4 regions of the Agrobacterium sp. CG674 genome follow, and region 3 is predicted to be linked to each of the others. Evidence: predicted binding sites of a transcription regulator. Region 3 holds the regulator's gene; each other region holds the start of a gene.
The links. Region 3 encodes PhoB, which activates phosphate uptake and scavenging genes when phosphate is short. Its sites were predicted from a motif close to TGTCATNNANCTGTCAT; they were not measured.
Positions count from the first base shown of each region.

Region 1: ACQZ51_RS06320 (YdcH family protein) is a predicted target of PhoB. The motif match lies at 2,047-2,063, and genes of this name have one in related genera.
Region 2: ACQZ51_RS00310 (alkaline phosphatase) is a predicted target of PhoB. The motif match lies at 1,244-1,260, and genes of this name have one in related genera.
Region 4: ACQZ51_RS08280 (DUF3419 family protein) is a predicted target of PhoB. The motif match lies at 1,486-1,502, and genes of this name have one in related genera.

Region 1 covers NZ_JBNWDZ010000002.1:236,856-240,686, reverse strand. Annotated here, with positions in the region: gene ACQZ51_RS06335 (tetratricopeptide repeat protein) at 1-168, opposite strand, end outside; gene ACQZ51_RS06330 (thiamine phosphate synthase) at 177-830, opposite strand; gene ACQZ51_RS06325 (sulfite exporter TauE/SafE family protein) at 936-1,703, shown strand; gene ACQZ51_RS06320 (YdcH family protein) at 1,810-1,986, opposite strand; gene ACQZ51_RS06315 (YdcH family protein) at 2,224-2,427, shown strand; gene purE (5-(carboxyamino)imidazole ribonucleotide mutase) at 2,475-2,942, shown strand; gene ACQZ51_RS06305 (5-(carboxyamino)imidazole ribonucleotide synthase) at 2,939-3,831, shown strand, end outside.
Region 2 covers NZ_JBNWDZ010000001.1:63,175-67,005, forward strand. Annotated here, with positions in the region: gene ACQZ51_RS00310 (alkaline phosphatase) at 1-1,186, opposite strand, end outside; gene dnaK (molecular chaperone DnaK) at 1,538-3,442, shown strand; gene dnaJ (molecular chaperone DnaJ) at 3,528-3,831, shown strand, end outside.
Region 3 covers NZ_JBNWDZ010000001.1:364,944-368,774, reverse strand. Annotated here, with positions in the region: gene ACQZ51_RS01825 (GcrA family cell cycle regulator) at 1-158, shown strand, start outside; gene ACQZ51_RS01820 (DUF6481 family protein) at 543-932, opposite strand; gene ACQZ51_RS01815 (hypothetical protein) at 970-1,191, opposite strand; gene ACQZ51_RS01810 (cold-shock protein) at 1,417-1,626, opposite strand; gene phoB (phosphate regulon transcriptional regulator PhoB) at 1,987-2,670, opposite strand; gene phoU (phosphate signaling complex protein PhoU) at 2,702-3,418, opposite strand; gene pstB (phosphate ABC transporter ATP-binding protein PstB) at 3,511-3,831, opposite strand, start outside.
Region 4 covers NZ_JBNWDZ010000002.1:654,418-658,248, reverse strand. Annotated here, with positions in the region: gene ACQZ51_RS08290 (LysE family translocator) at 1-182, shown strand, start outside; gene ACQZ51_RS08285 (transglycosylase SLT domain-containing protein) at 305-1,342, shown strand; gene ACQZ51_RS08280 (DUF3419 family protein) at 1,548-2,798, shown strand; gene ACQZ51_RS08275 (class I SAM-dependent methyltransferase) at 2,795-3,472, shown strand; gene ACQZ51_RS08270 (glycoside hydrolase family 25 protein) at 3,620-3,831, shown strand, end outside.

The DNA of each region.
Region 1 (3,831 bases), on a different contig from region 3:
CGGCGTCATCGTATCAGGCTGCGGCGCGCTCGTTCCCACACCCGGCAGAAGCTCGGATTGTGGCGGTGCCGGTTTCGGATCCTGTGCAAAAACGGCATGCGGCACAATCGCGCACGCCAGAGCGAGAGCCGAAACAGACAGACGGAAACGAAGCAAACGAGCGATCATCGCCTGTATCAACCGCCAAACCGTGGCGCTTTTTCGTCCAGCAGCGCATTCGCTTCAGCAACCGCCTGCGCGGCACCTCCGGCATGGCCGAAAACGGCATCCCGCAGGGCGACGAATTCGACGCCGGTTTCCGACACGGCAACCACCGAGGCGACATCGGAACCGCCCATGACGATGGCCGGGATTTCGATCATGGAAGCCCACCATTCGCCAAGCGCGAGGTTCTTGGAATGGGCGTCCGGCTTGATATCGCCTTCCAGCTTGCCGAAGAACATGTAGTCCGGGTTGCTCTCGCCCTGTTCCAGCGCCTTGTGACGGTCATCGGCATTGCCGCCGCCAACGATGAGCTTTGGCGAGAAACTCTCCATGGCTTCAGACAGGGCTTCCGCACCGCCCAGCACATGCAGGCCATCTGCCTTCACGCGGCTTGCCGTGCGGCTATCGCCAGCCACCAGTGCAGCAGCCCCTGCCTCCTGGACGATGGGAACCAGCGTCTCGGCCAACTTCTGGAAGGTCGCGTCGTCAAGACCATATTGCGGAATGATGACGGAGGCGACATCGCCGCCACGCAGCGCATCTTGCAGCGTCTTTGCCTGATGGTCGGCATCATCATGCGCAGGCACGATCAGAACGAGGCGGCAACGGTTTTTGGGTGCAGACATCGGTTTTTCCATTTTCCGCAGACAGAACGCTTCTCGCGCAATCTGCACTCGTTTTCATATAGCAATTCCGATAGACCGGACAGGCGAAAGGATCAACCTTCATCCATGCTGCATGATTTTCATTTTTTTCTCGTCGCCATCCCTGCTGTCATCCTCGTTGGCCTTTCCAAAGGCGGGCTGGGCGGCGCGCTGGCATTGATGGGCGTGCCTTTGATGTCATTGGCCGTGCCACCGGTGCAGGCGGCGGCGATCTTTTTGCCGATCCTCGTGGTCATGGATCTGGTCGCGCTGATGGCATGGCGCAAATACAATCACCGCCAGACGCTGCTGCTTATGCTGCCGGGTGCAATTGCAGGGATTACGCTGGGTTGGGCGATGTCCAGCATGATTTCAGCCGATGCCATGCGCCTTGTCGTGGCAAGCGTCACCATCATCTTTGTCATCCGCTATTTCTTCGAGGCTTATCGCACCGCGCGCGGCGGGCAGGAAGCGCCAGCCAAAGCCCAGAGCCCCGTGAAGGCGACCATCTGGTCCAGCCTTTCGGGCTATGCCAGCTTCGTGGCGCATGCGGGCGGGCCGCCTTTCCAGATCTACGTGCTGCCGCTGAAACTGGACCCGAAGGTCTATACCGGCATGAGCGTTCGCTTCTTCGCCATCATGAATGCGATCAAGCTCATTCCTTATTTTGCGCTGGGCGCGCTTGATTCCGCAAACCTCACGACATCCGCCATGCTGTTGCCGGTTGCCATGGTGGCAACCTTTGCCGGGGCAAAAGTGGTGAAATACATGAAGCCGGCGATCTTTTATCCGCTGATGTACGCCATGGCCTTTCTGGCGGCGCTGAAGCTTCTGTGGGATGGGCTACCAATCTAGCCACGGTAAGCCAAACAAAAGGCCCTGATCGCGGTAGCAATCAGAGCCGGGCTTTCAGGCTGCGACGTAAACGATACTGACGTCAGGCAACAAAGATTTTAGGCGATTAATGCTTGGTGGAGGCTTGTAGCCTCTGCATTTCATCCTTCAGGCGCAGTTTCTTGCGTTTAAGATCCACAATCTGCCGATCATCTGAGGAGGGAGAAGCCAATACGGTTTCGAGCTCCTCCTCAAGAGCACCGTGTTTCTTTTCCAGCGATGCAATATGAGCCTGAATGGTCATGCGGCACGTCCTTCCTTGTTGAACCTACCTCCAGCGCTCCATCGCTGGAGTTTCAGGTTTACGACACCAATGTGACATGGAACGCCCCGCTTGTCGAAGGCGAAATGAAGGCCATAGTGGGGCAATTTGGTTGTTAGGGAAACTTCCCGTTACCGTGATTTGATGGTACAGGCACCAAGACCGAAAACAAAATGGCCGGATGGCGGTCCGGTTGTCTCAAAATGGGGAAGAATAGAGATGCCCGACCAGGATCAGGCCGACGTTCGGCTGGTGCTTGCGCGACTTCGCCAGGAACACGAAGATTACGATGCGGCAATCAACGCCATGATGCAGACCAACTGCGAAGCGTTGCGCATTCAGCGCATGAAGAAGAAGAAGCTGATCATCAAAGACAAGATGACCCAGATCGAAGACCAGATTATTCCTGATATTATTGCCTGATACGGAGATTACCGTTGAGCACAGAAACACCGCCCGTCGCCATCATCATGGGTAGCCAGTCCGACTGGGAAACCATGAAAAACGCCGCAGATACGCTGGATGCGCTGGATGTGGAATATGAAGCGCGCATCATTTCCGCCCACCGCACGCCAGAGCGCATGTTCAGCTTTGCCAGCGGCGCGCGCGACGAAGGCTTCAAGGTCATCATCGCAGGTGCCGGTGGCGCAGCCCACCTGCCCGGCATGACAGCCGCACTGACGCCCCTGCCGGTTTTTGGCGTTCCCGTTCAATCAAAAACCATGTCGGGTCAGGATAGTCTCTATTCCATCGTGCAGATGCCCGCCGGCATTCCCGTCGGCACGCTGGCCATCGGCCGTGCAGGCGCCATCAACGCAGCCCTTCTGGCCGCAGCCGTTCTCGCCCTGTCGGACGAGGATCTGGCAGACCGGCTGGACGAATACCGCGCCCGCCAGACAGCGGCCATTGCAGAATATCCGCTGGATACGCCGCAATGACCTCGAAACATCAAGGGAAATCCGGGACCATCGGTATCATCGGCGGTGGTCAGCTGGCGCGCATGCTGGCCATGGCTGCCGCCCGCCTCAACTTCCGCACCATCGTGCTGGAACCGCAGGCCGATTGTCCGGCAGCACAGGTCTGCAATCGGCAGATCGTGGCCGCCTATGATGACGAGACGGCGCTGGCCGAACTTGCCAGCGTTTGCGACGTCGTGACCTATGAGTTCGAGAATGTGCCCGTCGTGGCCGCACAGACGCTGTCGGCGTCTGTTCCCGTCTACCCGCCACCGCAGGCGCTCAGCGCCTCGCAGGACCGGCTGACGGAAAAGCGCTTCCTCAATGATTGCGGCATTCCGACCGCCGGTTTCCGGCCAGTGGACGATCAGGCAAGCCTTGAAGCCGCCGTTGTGGAGTTTGGCGGCAAGGGCGTGCTGAAGACCCGCCGCATGGGATATGACGGCAAGGGCCAGCGGGTGTTCAAGGGTGGTGAAGACCTGACCGGCATCTTCGAGGCGATGGGTGGCGTTGCCCTCATCCTCGAAAGCTTTGTGCCCTTCGAGCGTGAAATCTCCATCATTGCCGCCCGCTTTGCCGATGGCACCGTGACCTGCTACGACCCTGCCGAAAACGTGCATCTTTCCGGCATTCTCCACACCTCCACCGTTCCGGCCAATCTTTCCGATTCTGCCAGAGCCGTGGCCGAGGAATCCGCCCAGAAACTGCTGGCTGCGCTGGATTATGTCGGTGTTGTCGGTATCGAGTTCTTTGTTCTCAGCGATGGATCGCTGGTCGCAAACGAGATCGCGCCGCGTGTGCACAATACCGGCCACTGGACGGAAGCGGCCTGCGTGGTTTCGCAGTTCGAACAGCACATTCGCGCCGTGGC
Region 2 (3,831 bases), 300 kb from region 3:
CCCAATCCAGCGGGTGGGACATTTTATCGATGTTGGCCGCTTCGACCATCAGGAAGAAACCGTCCGGGTTCTTGGACAGTTCACCGAGCGCTGCCTTGGTCATATCGACGAGGCCTGGCTGGTTTGGAAACTTCTCGACAGTGCCCTTCTTGAGGAAGTCGCGGTCGAGAAGCGTGTCCATGTTGCCGGTGTGGAACAGCCCAAGAAGCTTGCCGGTGTTGGAACCTTCAGCCTTTTCAAGTTCTGTCTTGTTGGTTGCGAGCGTGTAGCCTGCATCCTTGAACAGCTTGATATAGTCCTTGTCGTCCTTGCGCTTGGAACCGGGTGTTTCCTTGCCGAGGAAATAGGCCGAACCGCCACCGAGAGCCACGTCTGGCTTCACGTCCAGCATCATGCCGGTGATTTCCGCCTTGTCGGCGCGCTTGCGGGTGTGGGAAACGATGGCCGCAGGCGTCGCATCCTGTAATTCGGATGTGGTCACGATGCCGATGGACTTCTTCGTCTGGCGGCGCAGGGCCTCACCCAGCGTTTCGACCTTCGGGTCGTCAAGGCTGGAAGGCGTGCGGTCGCCATAAACGCCAAGAGCGTTCACAGGAGCCTTGTGGCCGGTCATGTAGGCAGACATGGTGTTGGCGCTATCGGTCGCGATGGCTTCCGTGGACGACGTGCCGATGAAAGCCATGCGGTCCATCTCGTCCATGTTGAGGCGACCGTTCGCCTTGCCTTCGGTCATGCCCTTGGACATGATGCGGGCAGCGGTGCGGTGCGCAACGGAAAGGCCATCACCCAGAAGGAAAATGATGTTCTTTGCCTTTGGTGCTTCCGGCGTGCCGTAAACGGTCCAGGTGACATTCTTGGTTTCAGAACCGGCAGAAACTTCGACCTTATAATCGCCAGCCTTTGCAATCTTGAGGCCGCGGAGCGTAACGGCCGAACCGAGGATCTTGTCTTCCTTGCCCTTTTCTTCCGCAACAAATGTCACGTCAGCGCCGAACACAGCCTTGTAATCCTGACCATTGACCATGATCTTGATGTCATCGGCCTTGACCACGCTCTTGAACTCGACCTTGAAGTCGAAAGGCGAGCCGGTCAGGATCGTGGCACGATCCAGGGGATAGACGGTCGCGGCCTGGGCAGCACCGGCAAGAACGGTGGTTGCAACAAGCATGGCGAGAAATTGGCGCATGAGAACCTCGCGGGATGGGTGTTTCGTTGAAGATGTACACGCCTATAGGCAAGGTGCATGACAACGACGTGACGGTTCACGCCACATTGCTTCGGGCGCTGAAAGGGCGAAGTTTTCGGCATTGCGATGCGGTGCGCCGGTATGGGGGTGCCTCAATTGGTTATGAAGGCTTCATTTCTTCATTTTTGCGCCCCTCAGCAGCGGTATCGCCTTGCAGGCAGAAAAATCGCTCCTTATATACCCCGCAGACCAGCAGAAATGCTGCCCAAACCGGAAGACCATCCAAGTCAAGGAGTTGTCAGTGGAATGCCTCCCGGGGTTCCGACAATTCGCTTCAAGGAGAGAAGAAAAATGGCAAAAGTAATCGGTATCGACCTTGGCACGACCAATTCCTGCGTTGCAGTGATGGACGGCAAGGACACCAAAGTTATTGAAAACGCAGAAGGTGCACGCACGACCCCTTCCATGGTTGCATTCAGCGACGATGGCGAGCGTCTGGTCGGCCAGCCTGCTAAGCGTCAGGCTGTCACCAATCCAACCAACACTCTCTTTGCCGTAAAGCGCCTTATCGGTCGCCGTTACGAAGACCCGACCGTTGAAAAGGACAAGGGCCTCGTTCCGTTCGATATCGTCCGGGGTGACAATGGCGACGCCTGGGTACAGGCACAGGGCAAGGGTTATTCCCCTTCGCAGATCTCTGCCATGATTCTTCAGAAGATGAAGGAAACGGCTGAATCCTACCTCGGCGAAAAGGTCGAGAAGGCCGTCATCACCGTTCCCGCCTACTTCAATGACGCGCAGCGCCAGGCAACCAAGGATGCAGGCCGCATCGCCGGTCTTGAAGTTCTGCGCATCATCAACGAGCCAACGGCTGCCGCATTGGCTTACGGCCTCGACAAGACCGAAGGCAAGACCATTGCCGTATACGACTTGGGCGGCGGTACCTTCGATATTTCCGTTCTGGAAATCGGCGACGGCGTCTTCGAAGTGAAGTCCACCAACGGCGATACGTTCCTTGGCGGCGAAGACTTCGACATGCGTCTGGTCGAGTATCTGGCTGGCGAATTCAAGAAGGATCAGGGCATTGACCTCAAGGGCGACAAGCTTGCGCTTCAGCGCCTGAAGGAAGCGGCTGAAAAGGCAAAGATCGAGCTGTCTTCTTCGCAGCAGACAGAAATCAACCTGCCCTTCATCACCGCAGACGCAACAGGTCCAAAGCACCTGACGCTGAAGCTGACACGCGCCAAGTTCGAAAACCTGGTCGATGACCTGGTTCAGCGCACTGTTGCGCCGTGCAAGGCAGCGTTGAAGGATGCAGGCGTCACTGCCGCTGAAATCGACGAAGTCGTGCTGGTAGGCGGCATGAGCCGCATGCCGAAGGTTCAGGAAATCGTCAAGCAGCTGTTTGGCAAGGAACCCCACAAGGGCGTGAACCCTGATGAAGTCGTTGCCATGGGCGCGGCCATTCAGGCTGGCGTTCTGCAGGGTGACGTCAAGGACGTTCTGCTTCTCGACGTAACGCCTCTGTCGCTTGGCATCGAAACGCTGGGTGGCGTCTTCACACGTCTGATCGACCGTAACACGACGATCCCGACCAAGAAGAGCCAGACCTTCTCGACCGCTGAAGACAACCAGTCTGCCGTGACCATTCGCGTCAGCCAGGGCGAGCGCGAAATGGCGCAGGACAACAAGCTTCTCGGCCAGTTCGACCTCGTTGGCCTGCCACCATCGCCACGCGGCGTTCCGCAGATCGAAGTTACCTTCGATATCGACGCCAACGGCATCGTGCAGGTATCGGCCAAGGACAAGGGCACCGGCAAGGAGCAGCAGATCCGCATCCAGGCATCTGGTGGTCTGTCTGACGCCGACATCGACAAGATGGTGAAGGACGCCGAAGCCAATGCCGAAGCCGACAAGAAGCGTCGCGCCGGTGTGGAAGCCAAGAACCAGGCCGAAAGCCTGATCCACTCCTCCGAGAAGTCGGTGAAGGAATATGGCGACAAGGTTTCCGAAACCGACCGCAAGGCCATCGAAGATGCCATCGCTGCGCTGAAGGTGTCTGTCGAAGCGTCCGAGCCGGATGCCGATGACATTCAGGCCAAGACCCAGACCCTTATGGAAGTCTCGATGAAGCTCGGTCAGGCTGTCTACGAAGCCCAGCAGGCTGAAGGCGGCGAAGGCGCTGGCGAAGGTCATAAGGACGACGTCGTTGACGCAGACTACGAGGAAATCAAGGACGACAAGAAGTCCGCATAAGCGGCTTTTGAAATCCAATTGATGCTTGACTGAAATCCGGCTGCCTCGTGCAGCCGGAAATCCATTTCCCGGGGCTTGTTATTTAATGGCGAAACCAGACTTTTACGAAACACTCGGCGTTGGCAGAACAGCTGACGAAAAAGAGCTGAAAAGCGCCTTCCGCAAACTCGCGATGAAGTATCATCCCGACAAGAATCCTGGCGACGCTGAGTCCGAGAGAAAATTCAAAGAACTCAACGAAGCCTATGAGACACTGAAAGACCCGCAGAAGCGCGCGGCCTATGACCGTTTCGGTCACGCGGCCTTCGAGCAGGGCGGCATGGGCAATGCTGGCGGCGGCTTTGGCGGTGGCGCAAGCGGTGGCTTCTCCGACATCTTCGAAGACATTT
Region 3 (3,831 bases):
TGACGGAACTGACGGAACGCACCTGCAAGTGGCCAGTTGGCGACCCGCTGAAGGACGACTTCCACTTCTGCGGCTGTGACGCTTCTGAGTCCTCGCCGTACTGCCGCTTCCACGCAAAGCTGGCTTACCAGCCGGTAAGCGAACGCCGCAGAGCCTAAGGCTCGCAGTTCGACGCAATAAAATGAGCGGGCCTTTGGCCCGCTTTTTTGTTGCGTTTTTTTTTCGACTTGGACAAAGCAATGCGTCAGCGCAAAGGTGCACAGGCGAAGGCTTCACCAAGGAGATGGCGATTGATTTGTCAGTTTGTCATCGGGGATTGAACCGGCGTACCGGTAAGAGGACTTTGGGGCAGCAAGAGCGGCCAGACGTCACGGCATTCAGAGCCTCGGGATCATGCGGCGCTGCACCGAAATGCGGCGGCATGGCTGATCCCATATGCGGCAAGGGTGCGAAGCGCCTTATGGCTTTCGCACTCCGCACAGCATTCGCAGCGGATGATCGCAGCCCTTCGATTGAACGGCTGCAGGATCATGGCTTCAAGCTTAGCCCTGGCGGGCCTTGCGGTTGGCATAGCGACGATCGCGTTCTGCCTTGCGGGCTGCTTCGTCTTCGACGACGCGAGCGATACGATTTTTTTCCGCCGCCTTGCGTTCATTTTCCTCAGCGTTTGCAGCAGCTTCGAGTTCAGCTGCGCGTAGCGCGGCCTCTTCTTCCAGGCGCAATTTTTCTTCGCGCTTCTGCTGGTCACGCTCGGCCTGGCGGGCTCTGCGGGCTTCGGCAACGGCAATCTGCTCGGCCTGCTTGGCTTCGAGCGTGGGAGCCGCGGCTTCCTTGGCTTCGCGATAGGCCTTCAAAAGAGCGGCCTTTGCCTCGGCAGCAGCGCCGCGACGTTCGGAAACTTCGTTGTTCTTGATATTTCTAGTGTTTCTCAAATCTCTATTCCAGTTGATGCGTCATACCGATCAGGGATCAGGTTTTTTTGGCGCGTTTGGTTGGGATAACTGCGGGCTTCAAGCTGTCTTCCAGTTCTTTCGCAAGACGCGCTTCCCGCAGCCTGAGGGTCTTTTCATCACGGGCGCTCGCAATCGAGTTCAACTCATCGACCGCTTTGCCGCGGGCAAAAAACTGCGATTGCGTCGCTCCGAAAGCAATTTCGGCCTGCTTGCGGGATTTGCTGTGAGCGTCTGACATGGAATTTTCTCCTATCGCATCGCACTGAAAACCGGAATCGATTTATGGATAGAGCGATACGCATTCACGGCTCGAAGCGTATTCTTGCATATAAGAATGCAATACGTCCAAGCATGTGGCCGACTTGCGGCATAAAAAAAGGCCAGGCAACATGCCTGACCTCGGTGGTCTCAAACTTTCGACAATGCCAGTACATCCGTGGTCAAAGGAAAGTCGATACCCGTATTAAGCAGCCTGGAGATTGCAGGCAGACATCTTGCCGGACTTGTTGTCCCGCTCGAGATCGTAGGAAAGCTTCTGGCCTTCTACGATTTCGCGCATGCCTGCACGCTCAACAGCGGAAATGTGCACGAATGCATCGGCGCCGCCGTTGTCTGGCTGAATGAAGCCGAAGCCCTTGGTGGAGTTAAACCATTTTACTGTGCCTGTGGTCATAATGAACCCTTTCAAAGCATAAGTTATAAGTCACAGAACGTGAGTCCTGTGTGCGGTGTAGCGATTTTTTTGAAAGGAAGGGTTAGTTCAAAGCGCGGTGCTAATCGCGCGGTAACCAAAGCTCAGCAAGCAAAATATCGATGACCAATACATAGAGCCTTCCGGCCTATGAGTCAAACTTTAAATTACAGAAACTTAAAATCAACACTCAGAAGCTGTGCAGGTCACGCCGGTCGTTGGCACGATCTGCCCCAGCTAACGCATTGATATCCATTGCACCAAACGCAAAACACCGCCCCTTGTGGGAGCGGTGCATGAGATTTTGACGCCATACAGAAGCGTTCTAGCCCCGAGGCCTGGTCAGGCTTCCATGGAATATCCGGCACCACGCACGGTGCGGATCACATCCTGCATGCTAGAGAAGTTGAGTGCCTTGCGCAGGCGCCCGACATGAACGTCCACCGTGCGCTCATCCACGTAGATATCGTGACCCCAGACACCATCGAGAAGCTGGGAGCGCGAAAAGACGCGGCCGGGTGACACCATGAGGAACTCGAGAAGACGAAACTCGGTTGGTCCAAGCCGTACTTCGCGGGCCTTGCGGTGAACGCGATGCGTTTCGCGGTCCAGCTCGATATCACCGCATTTCAGCACGGAGGACAGAACCTCTGGCCGGGCGCGGCGCAACATGGCCTTGACCCGCGCCATCAGCTCTGGCGTTGAAAACGGCTTGACGACGTAGTCATCCGCACCCGTGGCCAGACCACGCACGCGTTCGCTTTCTTCGCCACGCGCCGTCAACATGATGATCGGCAGCCGCTCGGTTTCCGGGCGCATTCTCAAACGACGGCAAAGCTCGATGCCAGAAACGCCTGGAAGCATCCAGTCGAGGATCAACAGATCCGGCGTGCGTTCCTGCAAGCGGATTTCCGCTTCGTCACCACGCGGAATGGTATCCACGTCGTAACCTTCGGATTCCAGATTGTAACGAAGAAGAACGCTCAAGGCTTCTTCATCTTCGACAACTGCGATTTTGGGCACCATGGCTAGAGACTCCGCCAGTCGTATAGAGAATTCACTCGGTCACTGCACCAAGCATGTTGGAACTATCGTCCTTCGGGCGGTCGCCCTCGGGCTGGTTGCCAGTGGCCATGTAGTAGATGGTTTCCGCGATGTTGGTCGCATGGTCGCCAATGCGCTCAATGTTCTTGGCGCAGAACAGGAGATGCGTGCAGGTGGTGATGTTGCGCGGATCTTCCATCATGTAGGTCAGCAATTCGCGGAACAGCGATGTGTACATCGCGTCGATTTCCTCGTCGCGTTCGCGGATGGCCTGCGCCTTTTCAACCGAACGGGTGGAATAGACATCAAGAACTTCCTTGAGCTGAACCAGAGCAAGCTCGGAGAGATGCTCGATACCACGGGCCAGCTTGCGTGGAACGCCTGTGCCGGCAACAGCGAGAACGCGCTTGGCTGTGTTCTTGCCAAGGTCGCCAACGCGCTCCAGATCAGCGGCGATGCGCAGCGTTCCGATGACTTCGCGCAGGTCGGCAGCCATGGGCTGGCGCTTGGCTATCGTCACGATCGCCTTGTCGCCAATTTCGCGCTCGGCGTGATCGAGAATGGTGTCATCAGAAATCACCTTCTGCGCCAGGGCCGAGTCCGAATTGACCAGCGCACGCACGGCGTCGGCGCACATCTGTTCGGCAAGGCCACCCATTTCGGCGATCCGGCGGGTCAGGAACTTCAACTCGTCATCATAGGCGGACATGATATGGTTTGGTGTCGGCATGTTCGAATTCTCCAGTTAGATGACGCCACCCGCCAAGCTCGCAAAGGCTCAGGCGGGGTGGCGTGGATGCTATGACACGACAGAGGGCAGGATCAGCCGAAGCGACCCATGATGTAGTCCTGTGTGCGCTGGTCATCCGGGTTGGTGAACATCTTGTCGGTATCATTTTCCTCAACCAGATGGCCGAGGTGGAACATGGCCGTGCGCTGAGACACGCGCGCCGCCTGCTGCATGGAGTGCGTGACGATGACGATCGTGAAATTGCTGCGCAACTCGTGGATCAGCTCCTCGACCTTTGCCGTTGCGATGGGGTCGAGCGCCGAGCAGGGCTCGTCCATCAGAATGACTTCAGGCGAAACGGCGATGGCGCGGGCAATGCAAAGGCGTTGTTGCTGACCGCCGGACAGGCCGGT
Region 4 (3,831 bases), on a different contig from region 3:
AGATGCAGGCTGTCCTTCTTCTCATCGCGCTTGTCTGCCTCAGCCTGCAGGCGGTATTCGCACGCTTTACTATCACATCCGTGCGGCGCATGTCTGTTTCCAAAAAGCCGGCGAATTCAAAGCGTAAGAGCTTTATTGCCGGTCGCGCCGTCACGGCGGGATACCGCAAAATCGCTGCATAAGAATTTGCTACTCAGTCCCCGCTTGCCCGAAACCTTACGATAGGTTAATGATCGCGCCACAGGGACTGCCCGTTTCGCTTGAATCTGGGCTTGAGACCGGCAGTGCAGTTAAAGGCGGCAGAATGAAAATTTCAGGCAATTTTCGTCGAAAATCGGCGCTGTTTCTGTCGTCCACCATGGGCGTGGCGCTCACACTGGCAGGATGCACCAGCGTCGAATACAGCCCCCGCCCGCAGATGACAGCGGTTACACCAGCATCTGAAAATACCGCCAGCCAAACACCCGCTACCACGCAGGAAGCTTCAGCACAGCCCGCTTCCGCCACCACCACAGCATCAGCAACGGCGCCCGCAGCTCCTCAGCTTGCCGCAGCAACCACCACCAATCCATTGCCGGCCGCCACCGCCCTCAAGGGTGGCCGCGTCGCACTTCCCCCAGCGTCCGAAATTGCAGCCGCAGCAGCCATCAGCGCGCAAATGCAGCCCCCTGTCACGCCGGTAGCACTTGCTGCACCAGCCGCAACAACCTCTGCCGCCGCAGCCGTCACCCAGCAGGCCGCTACCAGCGCCGCTCTTCCTCAGGTCGTCGCCCTCAAGGGTGGTTTTCCGGCAGCGCCAAGCGCGCCAGGCACACCCTCAGCGGCCGCCATTCCGCTGACGGAAGAAATGATGAAGCAGCAGAGCGTCATTCCTGTGCCAAAGCCGCAAGGCGCGATGTTGGCCTATGCGTCTGCTCCGCAAAACGCAGCCCTTGCCGCCATCAGCACCCGCGAAGGTCTAACAACATCTCCATTGGCCACCGCCCTGGGTGGACGTCAGCAGCTCAGCGGTCTCATTACCAAATATGCAACGATGTACGATGTGCCGGAAGATCTGGTCCACCGTGTGGTCATGCGTGAAAGCCGTTACAATCCGCGCGCCATCAACGGCGGCCACTTCGGCCTGATGCAGATCAAGCACGCCACAGCCCGCTCCATGGGCTTCGATGGCCCGGCCTCCGGCCTCTTCGACGCAGAAACCAACCTGAAATATGCTGTGAAATACCTGCGCGGCGCATGGATGGTGGCCGATAACGACCGCGACAATGCGGTTCGCCTCTATGCGCGCGGCTATTATTACGACGCCAAGCGCAAGGGCATGCTGCACGTTCTGCGCAAGTAATCCTGCCGCTCCATATTTCTGCATCTCCCCACAGGTCGGGAGATCGGTTCTTCGCATCCTCTCAGCCATTGACCGCCGGTCTCCCCATCCGTGGGGAAGGCGTTCTGTTGCGTAAATCTACGCCCGGCTTGCCCATACACACCCGTCATCAAACTGTTGCGTCCCGCCGCTAAACGCCTCTGAACCGAATGAGAGGTGGAATCAGATGACGAGTGTGGCGCCAAAGACCGGTTTCAGCAAAAACGTTAAGCTCAAGAGTGCCCTCCTCCAGCACAAGGCCCTGTCCACCAGCGGCCTTTCGGAACGCCTCTTCGGCGTGTTGTTCTCCGGTCTGGTCTACCCGCAGATCTGGGAGGATCCTGATGTCGATATGCGCGCCATGGAGCTGCGCGATGGCCACAGCATCGTCACCATCGGTTCCGGCGGCTGCAACGTTCTGGCCTATCTCTCCCGCAATCCATCGCGCATCGATGTGGTTGATCTCAATCCCCATCACATTGCGCTCAACAAGCTGAAACTGGCCGCATTCCGGCACCTTCCCAACCATGGCGATGTCGTTCGCCAGTTCGGCGTGGCTGATGTGCGCTCCAACAGCTCCGGTTATGACCGCTTCATCGCCCCCAATCTGGATGCGCAGACCCGCGCCTATTGGTCCAAGCGCACCTTGAGTGGCCGCCGCCGCATCACTGTCTTTGATCGCAATATCTACCGCACTGGCCTTCTGGGCCGCTTCATTGGCGTCGGCCACGTGCTGGCGCGCCTGCACGGCGTGAAGCTGACGGATATGGCCAATGCCCGCTCCATGGATGAGCAGCGCCAGTTCTTCGATCAGAAGGTCGCCCCCCTGTTCGATAAGCCAATGATCCGCTGGCTGACGAAGCGCAAGAGCTCGCTCTTCGGCCTCGGCATTCCGCCACGCCAGTATGATGAGTTGGCAAGCCTGTCGCACGGCAACACCATTGCCCCAGTTCTGCGCCAGCGCCTTGAGAAGCTCGCCTGCGATTTTCCGCTGAAGGAGAATTACTTCGCCTGGCAGGCCTTTGCGCGCCGCTACCCGCAGTCCCAGGAAGGCAATTTGCCGGATTATCTGCGCAGCGATTATTACGAAGCCATCCGCGAAAACGCCTCGCGCGTCTCAGTCCACCACGCCACCTTCACCGAGCTATTGGCCTCCAAGCCAGCCTCCTCGGTAGACCGTTACGTGCTTCTGGATGCGCAGGACTGGATGACAGATACGCAGATCAACGAATTGTGGTCGCAGATCAGCCGCACAGCGGCACCAGACGCCCGCGTCATCTTCCGCACCGCCGCTGAGAAGAGTGTCATCGAAGGCCGCCTGTCGCCTGACATCAGCGCGCAATGGACCTATCTGGCCGAACGTTCGCAGGAGCTGAACGCAAGTGATCGCTCCGCCATCTATGGCGGCTTCCACATCTATCAGAGGGCACAGGCATGAAGAGCATCGGCGATCACATCAGCCTTGGTGATGTCAACCACGCCAACCTCATGGACAAGATGTACCGCAACCAGCGGCACATCTATGATCTGACGCGCAAATACTACCTTCTGGGCCGCGATACGACCATCGCCAAACTCGATGTTCCCGTGGATGGCACTCTACTGGAAGTCGGCTGCGGCACAGGGCGCAACCTTTTGCGCGCCGCGAAACATTTTCCAAGCGCAAAGCTCTATGGTCTGGATATCTCGTCGGAAATGCTGACCACCGCCAGCGAGAACTTCGGCAGCCACCGCGAGCGCCCCATTCTGCGTGTGTCTGATGCCACCACCTTCAAGCTATCAGAATTTGGCCGCGCCACCGGTTTTGACCGGATCATGATTTCCTATGCGGTCTCGATGATCCCGGATTGGGAAAAGGCCGTGGAACGTGCCTTGTTGGCACTGGCACCAGGCGGCTCCCTGCACATCGTGGATTTCGGCCAGCAGGAGCATTTGCCAACCTGGTTTCGCAGCCTGCTTCAGGCATGGCTTGCCAAATTCCACGTCACCCCCCGCGCCAATATGCGCTATGTGCTGGAAACGCTAGCGGGCAGCCACGGTGCAACGCTGGAGTTCGAACCGATTGCTCGCGGCTATGCATGGCGGGCAGTTCTGACACTTCCCAAAGCCTGAAACGGCCTGACATCCGCGTGAGATAACGGAAATCGAAGGGGTCGGCGCTTGCCATAACACCTTGTTTACCCTGTTATGGTAAATGAGAGATTACGGCGCGCCCTTCTCCGGGCAGCGCGGACTGCCATTCGTATTTCTGGGATTATCATGCAGCGGCTTCTTCCGGCTATCTTATCGACCGTACTGCTGCTCAGTGGCTGCACGTCCACCAGCTACGATTTCCTCGAAACAGCGTCTTTGGCCCAGCCACGTTTCAAGGATAATGACCCCCACGAATTCGGCTCCAAATCCCCCCACAAGCATGAGGTGCATGGCATCGATGTGTCCAAGTGGAATGGCGAAATCGACTGGAGAACGGT